DNA from 3 places in the Planomonospora corallina genome. Region 2 is predicted to be linked to each of the others. Evidence: riboswitches for the same ligand, from Rfam matches in the RefSeq annotation. Region 2 holds a riboswitch; each other region holds the start of a gene.
What was found. Region 2 has a riboswitch for cobalamin ahead of ACFOWE_RS12120 (CbtB domain-containing protein). Riboswitches for the same ligand answer to the same signal wherever they lie in the genome.
Positions count from the first base shown of each region.

Region 1 (3,244 bases), on a different contig from region 2:
TGACCGGCGACGGGCTGGCCCTGACCGCCGAGGTGGGCAACCATCCGGGCGGCGCCGGGGCCGCCGCCCTCGCCGCCCTCGCCGCGGCCGGCGGTCCGGGCCTGCCGTTCGCCCGGGGCGGCGGCCTGCTGGTCGCAGGGATGCCGCTGGTCGCCGGAGCGGAGATCTCCGGCGCGGTCGACCTGGCCGGGGCCACGACCCCGCTCGCCCGCCTGGTCGGCGAGCGGGCGGTGCTGGCCGTCTCCGCCGGCTCGCGGCTGCGCTCCTTCGAGGACCTCGCCGGCGGGCTCCGGCGCGACCCGGCCGCGCTGGCGGTCGGCGGCCGGGCCCTGGGAAGCCCGGAGCACATCCTGTACGGAATGATCGGCAAGTGCCTCGGCGTGGACGCCCGGCTGCTCGACTACGCCGCCTACGCCACCACCGCCCAGTCCGTCGAAGCCCTCCACGCCGGGCGGGTGGCCGCCGTCCTGGGGCCGGTGCGCTCCCTGGCCGGCGAGATCGCCGCCGGGCGGCTCCGGCCGCTGGCGGTCTCCGCCCGTGAGCGGATCGACGGGATCGAGGCTCCGGCGCTCATGGAGCTCGACGTCCGACTGGAGTACAGCGACTGGCGCGGGGTGCTGGGCGGGGCGAAGATGGGCGCCGGGGACCGCGAGTCCGCCGTGGCGCTCTGCGACCGGATCGACGCCTCCCCGCGCTGGCGGGAGCTGTGCGCGGCGCACGGCTGGGAGCGTCTCTACCTGAGCGGGGACGACTTCCGCCACTGGCTGTCCACCGAGACCGAACGCACCCGGGGGGTGCTCTACGAACTCGGACTGCTGCGCCCCTCCGACACAAATTGTAGGGCCGGTTGCGTGATCCGCCCCTAGATGTAGGATCCTCCTCGTTGCTGGTTCGCCCCGTCGCGGGGCGAGGCAAGAGGGAACCCGGTGCGATTCCGGGACTGCCCCGCAGCGGTGAACGGGAACGACCGCCGTCAGTCGAGCACTGGGGAGACCTGGGAAGCGACGGCCAGTAGGAGAACGCGAACGCGACGCCCGTGAGTCCGAAGACCTGCCGGTGACGCGTGGCAGGGGAGCCGGGTCCGGCTCCCGCGGGAGGCCCGGAGCGGCCCCGCGGGAGCGCGGTGGCCGCGGCCGTCCCGCCACGGAGACAGTCCAGGGCCTCGAGGGAGGGCCCGCGGACGAGGCGGACCCGCATGCCCGAATCCGGCCACGGATCCGCCCTCCGACGCGTGCCGTCCCGCGAGAGCCGTACCCACGGGGAACGCAGCAGGCGAGGGATGCACGTGACACAGACCATGGACGGCACCGTGACCGGGGCGGCGGACGGCGCCACCGCCGCCGGCGGCGGCGCGGAGGCCCGGCGGCTGGCCATCGAGGAGGCCGCCGCCCGGGTGATCTCCGACCCGGAGAACTCCCGGATCGCCGCGGCCCTGCTGGACGGGCTGATCGCCGAGGAGGCCGCCGGGCACGGCGTGCGGACCTTCTCCGAGTCCGTCGCCGCGACCCACGCGGCCGGGCTGGTCGCCGACCGGCTGGCGGAGTTCGTCGCCGCCCACGCCGCGGAGCTGGACGCGCTGGTCCGCGAGGAGACCCGTTTCGAGTACTTCGGGCTGCGCACGGTCTACGACCGCTACCTGCTGCGCCACCCCGAGACCCGCAAGGTCCTCGAGCGCCCCCAGCACTTCTTCCTCCGGGTGGCCTGCGGCCTGTCCGAGACGGTCGCCGAGGCCGCCGAGCTGTACGGGCTCATGACGAGCCTGTCCTACCTGCCCAGCTCGCCCACCCTGTTCAACTCCGGCGCCCGCCGCCCGCAGCTGTCGTCCTGCTTCCTGCTCGACTCGCCCCGCGACGAGCTGGAGGCGATCTACGAGCGCTACGGGCAGGTGGCGCGCCTGTCGAAGTACGCCGGGGGCATCGGCGTCTCCTGGAGCCGGGTCCGCTCCCGGGGCTCGCTGATCCGCGGCACCAACGGCCACTCCAACGGGATCGTGCCGTGGCTGCGCACCCTCGACGCCAGCGTCGCCGCGGTCAACCAGGGCGGCCGGCGCAAGGGCGCGGCCTGCGTCTACCTGGAGACCTGGCACGCCGACATCGAGGAGTTCCTGGAGCTGCGCGACAACACCGGCGAGGAGGCCCGGCGCACCCACAACCTCAACCTGGCCAACTGGGTCCCCGACGAGTTCATGCGCCGGGTCGAGGCCGACGCCGACTGGTCGCTGTTCGACCCCAAGGACGTCCCGCACCTGGTCGACCTGTACGGAGAGGCGTTCGACGCCGCCTACCGGGCCGCCGAGGCCGCCGGGCAGGCCGTGCGGAGCATCCCCGCCCGCACCCTCTACGGCCGGATGATGCGCACCCTGGCCCAGACCGGCAACGGCTGGATGACCTTCAAGGACGCGGCCAACCGGACCTCCAACCAGACCGCGCTGCCCGGCAACGTCATCCACCTGTCCAACCTCTGCACCGAGATCCTCGAGGTCACCAGCGACGCCGAGACCGCCGTCTGCAACCTCGGCTCGGTCAACCTGGCCGCCCACCTGACCGGCGGCGGGGCCGGGGACGGGGCCGGCGGCGGCCTCGACTGGGCCCGGCTGCGCCGTACCGTGCGCACCGCCGTGCGCTTCCTGGACCGCACCATCGACCTGGGCTTCTACCCCACCCCGGAGGCCGAGGCCGCCAACCGGCGGTGGCGGCCGATCGGGCTGGGCGTGATGGGCCTGGCCGACGTGTTCTTCGCACTGCGCCTGCCGTTCGACTCGCGCGAGGCGCTGGAGCTGTCCACCCGGATCGCCGAGGAGATCGCGCTGGCCGCCTACGCCACCTCCGCGGACCTGGCCGCCGAGCGGGGCCGCCACCCCTCCTACGGCGCGACCCGCGCCGCGGCGGGCGTGCTCCACCCCGACCACTACGCGGGCAGCCACGGGGCGGGCCGCTCCGCGGAGTGGGCCGCGCTCCGGGAGCGGATCGCCGGGACCGGCCTGCGCAACTCGCTGCTGATCGCCATCGCGCCGACCGCCACCATCGCCTCCATCGCCGGCTGCTACGAGTGCGTCGAGCCGCAGGTGTCCAACGTCTTCAAGCGCGAGACCCTGTCGGGGGAGTTCCTCCAGGTCAACCGGTATCTCGTCCGCGACCTGGAGGAGCGCGGCCTGTGGACGGAGGAGGTCCGGGACGCGATCAAGCGGGCCGACGGCTCGGTCCAGGACATCCCGGGGATCCCCGGCGACCTCAAGGTCCTCTAC
Region 1 is NZ_JBHSBM010000005.1:55,849-59,092, reverse strand. Features, by position in the region: gene ACFOWE_RS00950 (Bug family tripartite tricarboxylate transporter substrate binding protein) at 1-866, shown strand, start outside; cobalamin riboswitch at 871-1,072, shown strand; gene ACFOWE_RS00945 (ribonucleoside-diphosphate reductase subunit alpha) at 1,286-3,244, shown strand, end outside.
Region 1: it holds a riboswitch for cobalamin, as region 2 does, so the genes downstream of both, ACFOWE_RS00945 (ribonucleoside-diphosphate reductase subunit alpha) here and ACFOWE_RS12120 (CbtB domain-containing protein) in region 2, are expected to answer to the same signal.

Region 2 (3,244 bases):
CCCGGAACGCCGCCCGGGCCTGCGCCCTGGAGGGGGTGCCCCTGCTCCGGCTGGAGCGTCCGGGCTGGGAGGCGGCGCCGGGAAGCGACTCCTGGAACTGGGTCGGCACCCATGAGGAGGCCGCCGCGACCGCGGCGCGGCTCGGGCGTGCGCCGTTCCTGACGACCGGACGTCAGACGCTCGGGTGCTTCCTCGGGCCGCTGGCGGAGGCGAGGGCGGTGGTGCGGGTCGTCGATCCGCCCGAGGTGGAACTGCCCCGGCCGTGGACGCTGCTGAGGAGCCGGGGACCGTACACCCTGGACGGCGAGCGGGAACTGCTGCGCCGGTACGGGTGCGACGTGCTGGTCACGAAGGACTCGGGCGGCGGGCACACCTGGCCGAAGATGCTGGCGGCCGGGGAGCTGGGCCTGGCCGTCGTCGTCGTGCGGCGGGAGAGCCGGACCGCCGGCGTGGACGTGGTCGGTGACCACGTCGCGGCCGGCGGCTGGCTCGCCGAGCGGGGGCTGGCCTGACCGGGGCGGGACCTCCCGGCGGGCCGCGCCCGCCGCTTCAGGCCCGGACGCTCTCGATGAGCTCCCGCCGGGCCGCCGCGGCCCGGGCGGTCCGCCGGACCAGCCCGCTGAGCACCACGGTGAGCGTGCCCCACAGCACGATCTGGGTGATCAGCGAGGAGAACCGGAAACTCCACAGGACGGTGGCCGGGAAGTCGCCGGGGATCTCGTCGAAGGCCGGCAGCGCCAGGCCGGCGGCCGTCACGAGGACGAGCCAGCCGACGGCCGGGACCACGGACGCGAGCCAGCCGTCTCCCCGCCTGGCCAGCCGGGAGCCGAGCACCACCGCGCCGACGGCGAGCAGCACCGAGACCGCCTGGAAGCCGAAGTAGGCGGCGGTGCGTGCCCCGATGGTGTCGCCGCTGCCCGTCGCGGGCGGGTTCGGCGGGTACTTGGCCCAGGTCGCGAGCGCGAACGCCACGAAACCCGCCACCGCGACGAGGGCCGTGGACGCGGCGGGGCTCAGCCGGCCGAGACGTCCGAGGGCGAAGGCCGCGGCGAGCCCGACGACGCCGCCCAGCGCGACACCGATGACGATGGTCGCGGTGGCGAGCCCGGCGGTGGACTGCTGCGCCCGGCTGACGCCTCCCTCGTCACCATGACTGTGACCGCCGTCGCGGGCGTCGTCGTGGTCATGGGCGTTGCCGTGGCCGTGCGCGCGGGCACCTTCCCCGTGCGCGTGGCCGGAGGCGGCGGCCTCCTCGAGGGCGATGGCGCTCTCGATGGAGGGTTCGCCGAAGACGTAGGCGGCGCCGAAGGCCAGGATTCCGGCGACGAATCCGGCGATCAGGCCATGGATGAGAAAAGTCCGAGGACTCATGTCCTGCTCCTGGTGCACGAAGGCGGCCCGGGCGCGCCTGGAGCGCCCGGGCATGGCGGCGAGCCGGTCACCCGGTGGGGCGCCGCCTCAGTGGCAGGGGTAGCCGAGCAGGTGACGGCCGTCGTGCACCCACTCGTGGACGTCGCTGCCGGCCAGGAGGGAGAGGGCGCCCTGTTCGGCGCCGACGAAGAAGACGGCGATGGCCGCCAGGAGCGTGAAGAAGAACGCCCACGGAGCCAGCGCGGAGAGGGGGAGCTTGGGGATGTCCAGCTCAGGGCCGGCCACGGATGCGTGCGACATGAGACCTCCGTCAAGGGATGCAGCGTCCCGCTGGATGGAACCCGCCCGGAGGGTCTGACTTCGCCGGAGAACGGCGTCACAGTAGCGCGACTGTGTCGGATTTCCACCGACTTCCTCGCGGACGATATAAAAAAATCTTACATTTTACCCGAATATTGGTCAATTACCCCAGAGGTGCTGTTCGCTGGGTGGCGCGCGCCGAGGGCGTGGCGGTGCACCGCGGCGGCGAACCGCCGGGCCATGGCCGGATGACCGGCCCAGTGCGTGTGCAGGTAGGAGGCGTGCACCGTCGGCGCCCCGCGGGGGCGGACGCTGAACCCCTCCGGGGAGCCGTCGACGACCCAGGCCGCGTCCCGGCCGGCGCCCGGTCCGGCCACGGTCCGGTGGAACTCGTGGCCCGTGACCCGGTCGCCCGCGCCGGCCAGCAGGGTGTCCCGCGGCGCGGCGGCCTCCCGGTACCCGAGGGTCAGCCGGGGGGACATCCGGGTCTCGCTCTCCAGCACGCCCACCATCGGCTCGCCGTCCAGGGCGCGGCTCAGGTAGAGCAGTCCGGCGCACTCGGCGACGATCGGGACCCCGCGGCCCGCCGCGTGCCCGACCGCCTCGCGCAGCGCGGAGTTGGCGCTCAGCTCGCCCGCGTGCACCTCGGGGAAGCCGCCGCCGAGATAGACGCCGCAGACGCCGTCGGGCAGCCCGGGATCGGTGAGCGGGTCGAACGGCACGACCTCGCACCCGGCCGCCCGCAGCAGCTCCTCGGTCTCGCTGTAGCGGAAGGTGAACGCCCGGCCGCCGGCGACCGCCACGACGGGCCGCAGCGCGCTGGGCGGCGGGCAGACCTCGGCCGCCGACCAGGGGAGGGCGCCGATCGGGGAGGCCCGGCGGGCCAGGGCGACGATCCGCCGGAGGTCGACCTTCGCGGCGATCCGCGCCGCCAGCCGCTCCAGGCCGGCGGCGGCGTCCTGCCGCTCCGCGGCGGGGACGAGCCCGAGATGGCGGGAGGGGACGGCGAGCCGCTCGTCCCGGTGGAGCACCCCCAGCACGGGCACCCCCGTCGGGGCGAGGGCCCGGCACACCTCCTCGGCGTGCCGCGCCGAGCCCGCCTTGTTCAGGATGACGCCGGCGACGTCCAGCTCCGGGCCGTAGGCGACCATGCCCTGGACGACGGCCGCGATCGACCGGGAGGCGTGGGAGACGTCGACCACGAGGACGACCGGGGAGCCGGTGACGGCGGCGACGTGGGCGGTGGAGGCGAAACCGTCCCCGCCGATCCGGCCGTCGTAGAGTCCCATGACCCCCTCGATGACGGCGAGGTCGGCGCCGCGCGCCCCGGCCAGCAGCAGCGGGGCCAGCAGGTGCTCGCCGACCAGGTGCGCGTCGAGGTTGCGGCCCGGCCGTCCCGTCGCCAGCGCGTGGTATCCGGGGTCGATGTAGTCGGGGCCGACCTTGTGCCCCGACACCGTGTGCCCGGCCGCGCGCAGGGCGGCCATGAGGCCCGTCGCGACGGTGGTCTTGCCGTGGCCGGAGGCGGGAGCGGCGATGACCAGGCGCGGCAGGTCTACCATTCGATGCCCCG
Region 2 is NZ_JBHSBM010000016.1:208,696-211,939, forward strand. Features, by position in the region: gene ACFOWE_RS12110 (cobalt-precorrin-6A reductase) at 1-512, shown strand, start outside; gene ACFOWE_RS12115 (CbtA family protein) at 550-1,371, opposite strand; gene ACFOWE_RS12120 (CbtB domain-containing protein) at 1,459-1,671, opposite strand; adenosylcobalamin (AdoCbl) riboswitch at 1,689-1,807, opposite strand; gene ACFOWE_RS12125 (cobyrinate a,c-diamide synthase) at 1,809-3,233, opposite strand; gene cobO (cob(I)yrinic acid a,c-diamide adenosyltransferase) at 3,227-3,244, opposite strand, start outside.

Region 3 (3,244 bases), on a different contig from region 2:
TCGTTCCCCTCCAGGAAGACGATCGCCGCCGTGGTCGTGAGCCCGGCGCCCGCGGCGGCGCCCAGCAGGTAGGGGTCGGCGAGCGGGTTGCGGAACACGCCCTGGTAGGCGGCCCCGGCGAGGGCGAGCAGGCCGCCGACGACCGCGCCGAGCAGGACCCGGGGCAGGCGCAGCTCCAGCAGCAGGTTCTGCTCGACGGGGGTGAGCCCGGCGTCGGCGGAGACCAGCGGGAGCCAGTCGGCCAGCTGCAGCACGACCTGCCGGGGGGTGATGCCGGCCGCTCCGCCCAGCAGCCCGGCGACCACGGCGGCCAGCAGGGCGCCGAGCGCGAGCGCGAGCGGCCCGGGCCGCAGCCCGGCCGCCCGCCGCGGGGCGCCGGAGGAAGGTCCGCCGGCGGAAGACCCACCGGCGGAAGATCCGCCGGCTGGGGGCTCCGCGGCCGAAGGCCCACAGGCTGCCGGCTCTGCGAGCTCGGCGGGCGCTGCGGGATCCGCGGCCGGAGACCCGTCGGCGCGGGGGAGGACCGGGTCCTCCCCCGCGGCCGGGACCCGGTCCTCGGTGCGGCCGGCCGCGCCGGCGCGGCGGGGCGGCGGGGTCACCTACTTCGCCGCGGCCTTGCCCACGGCCTCGCCGACCTGCTGGACGAGGTCGGCGACGCGCGGTCCCCAGCGGGAGGCGATGTCGTCGTCGAGGGCGATCACCCGGTCGCCGGTGACGGCGGAGAGCTTGGACCAGCCGGGGCGCTTGGCGAGGGTCTCCCCGGACTGCCCGCAGCACTTGGTGTCGGCCAGGAAGATCAGGTCGGGGTCGGCCTGGGCGACGAACTCCGCCGAGAGCTTGGGGTAGCCGCCGGCCAGGTCCGGGGCCTTGTCGGCGATGTTGGTCAGGCCGAACAGGGAGTAGACCTGGCCGACGAAGGTGGTGGAGGTCACCGAGTAGGGCGTGGTGTCCAGCTCGTGGTAGTAGGTCAGCTTCGCGTCCTTGGGCGCGGCGGCCACGGCCTCCTCGATCTTCTTCTTCATGCCGGCCACGACCTGCTCGGCCCCGGCGGCGTTGCCGGTGGCCGCGCCCAGGTCGGCGATCTGGTCGTAGGCGTCGTCGAGCTTGGCGGCGGCGGGCTCCAGCAGCACCGGGACGCCGACCTTGGTCAGCTTGGCGACGATGCCGTCGGTGTCCGTGGCGAGCACGACCAGGTCGGGCTTGTGCGCGATGACCGCCTCCGCGTTCGGCTTGAAGCCGGACAGGTCGGTCCTGGGCGCCTCGGCGGGGTGGTTGGACTGGTCGTCCACCGCGACGACCTGGGACCCGGCGCCGACGGCGAAGAGGGCCTCGGTGGCGGTGGGCGAGAGGGAGACGATGCGCTCGGGCCGCGCGCCGATGGTGACGGAGCCGTTGCCCGCCTCGACCGTGACCGGGAAGCCCGGCGCGGCGGCGGAAGGAGCTCCGGAGGAGGAAGAGGAGGTGCTCGGAGAGGCGGTGGTGGCGCTCTGGCCGCAACCGGCCAGGGTCAGCACACCCAGGAGAGCGCCCGCGAAGGCGGTGCGTACGGGCCGCACGGGGAGGTCCTTTCACTTGCTGGAACCGAGGACCCGCGAGAACGCGACGGGCCACCCTTTTCCGCGAGGGTCGACGGCGTCGGCGCGGTGGCAGGCGACCTGGCTCGGCCCGGAGGCCATGACAGTTGCGGGACAGCGCCGGACTCGCACCGGACTTCGCTACACACTGCGCGTCGGACAAACGGTACCAACTCCCCCGGCATCCGGACGCGTCTGACCGGCCTGCCGGCCGGACCGCACCTCTGCCGCACCCCTCCCGCACCCCTGTCACCGCGGCGCTCCCGGGGCGCGCGGAGGCCCGGAGGCACCCTCGCCCGGGGTCCGCGGGAGCCGAGACGGCATGATGGACCCACCATGGACGAGATGATTCTGCTCCGGCACGGCGAGACCGAGTGGAGCCGGGACCGGCGGCACACCGGCCGCACCGACATGCCGCTGACACTCCGGGGCGAGGACGAGGCGCGGGCGCTCGCCCCGCTGATCTCCGGCAGGCGCTTCGGCCTGGTGCTGGTCAGCCCGGCCCTGCGGGCCCGCCGGACGGCCGAGCTCGCCGGGCTGGACCGCTACGAGACCGACCCGGACATGTGGGAGTGGGACTACGGAGGCTACGAGGGCATCACCACCGCGACGATCCGCGAGACCCGCCCCGACTGGTACCTGTGGCGCGACGGCGTCGTCCCCGGCGACGCCGCGCACCCCGGCGAGAGCATCGCGCAGGTCGGCGCCCGCGCCGACCGGGTCCTCGAGCGCGCCCGGGCGGCCACCGGCGCGGTCGCGCTGGTCGCCCACGGCCACTACCTGCGGATCCTGGCCGCCCGCTGGATCGGCCAGGATCCCGAGGAGGGCCGTTTCCTCCGGCTGGACACCGGCACCTACTCGCGTCTCGGCTTCGAGCACGGCCGGCCGGTGATCCTCACCTGGAACGCCCCGGTCTGACCGGCCGCCGGCCGGGCCGGCGGTGGGAGCCGGGAGCGGAGGTCGGTCAAGGGGGATCTCGCAAAGCACTACCGGCGGGACCGGAAGGGGCAGCGGCGGGCGGGTAGGAAACGGGGTTCGGGTCCGATCCACCACCGGAAGGACTGATCATGAGAATCCTGGCCCGTGCCCACCAGATCCCGGCCCGGTCCGCCGCCGGGGCGATCATCCTGAACTCGGGACTGGCCAAGGGCTCCGCCGACAGGGAGACGGCCACCGGGCTCCACGGGATGGCGGCGGGGACCTACCCGTTCCTCGCGGACATGGACCCCGAGGAGTTCACCCGGCTGCTGTCCAGGGCCGAGATCGCGCTCGGCGCGGCGCTGCTCGTCCCCGTCGTGCCGTCGCTGCTGGCCGGCCTCGCGCTCACGGCCTTCGCCGGAGGACTGCTCGGCCTGTACCTCAAGACACCGGGACTGCGGCAGGAGGGGAGCCTGCGTCCCACCCCGGAGGGCAACGCGATCGCCAAGGACGTCTGGCTGATGGGGATCGGCGCCGGGCTGGTGGCCGAGGAGCTCGTCTCCTGCCCCTGACTCCGGCCTGTGCCCCTGACCTGCCCCTGATCCCGGTCCGTGTCCCTGATCCGCGCCTCTGTCCCCGGCCCGGCCGCCGTACCGGGGACCGCCCGTGCGACCACCGCGGCGGGTGCGGGCCGTACGGGGAGCGCCCGGCCGGCGGCGCGGCGGGTGCGGGCCGTACAGGGGAGCGTCGGC
Region 3 is NZ_JBHSBM010000017.1:432,466-435,709, reverse strand. Features, by position in the region: gene ACFOWE_RS15170 (FecCD family ABC transporter permease) at 1-314, opposite strand, end outside; gene ACFOWE_RS15165 (ABC transporter substrate-binding protein) at 600-1,556, opposite strand; cobalamin riboswitch at 1,629-1,763, opposite strand; gene ACFOWE_RS15160 (histidine phosphatase family protein) at 1,911-2,492, shown strand; gene ACFOWE_RS15155 (hypothetical protein) at 2,642-3,064, shown strand.
Region 3: it holds a riboswitch for cobalamin, as region 2 does, so the genes downstream of both, ACFOWE_RS15165 (ABC transporter substrate-binding protein) here and ACFOWE_RS12120 (CbtB domain-containing protein) in region 2, are expected to answer to the same signal.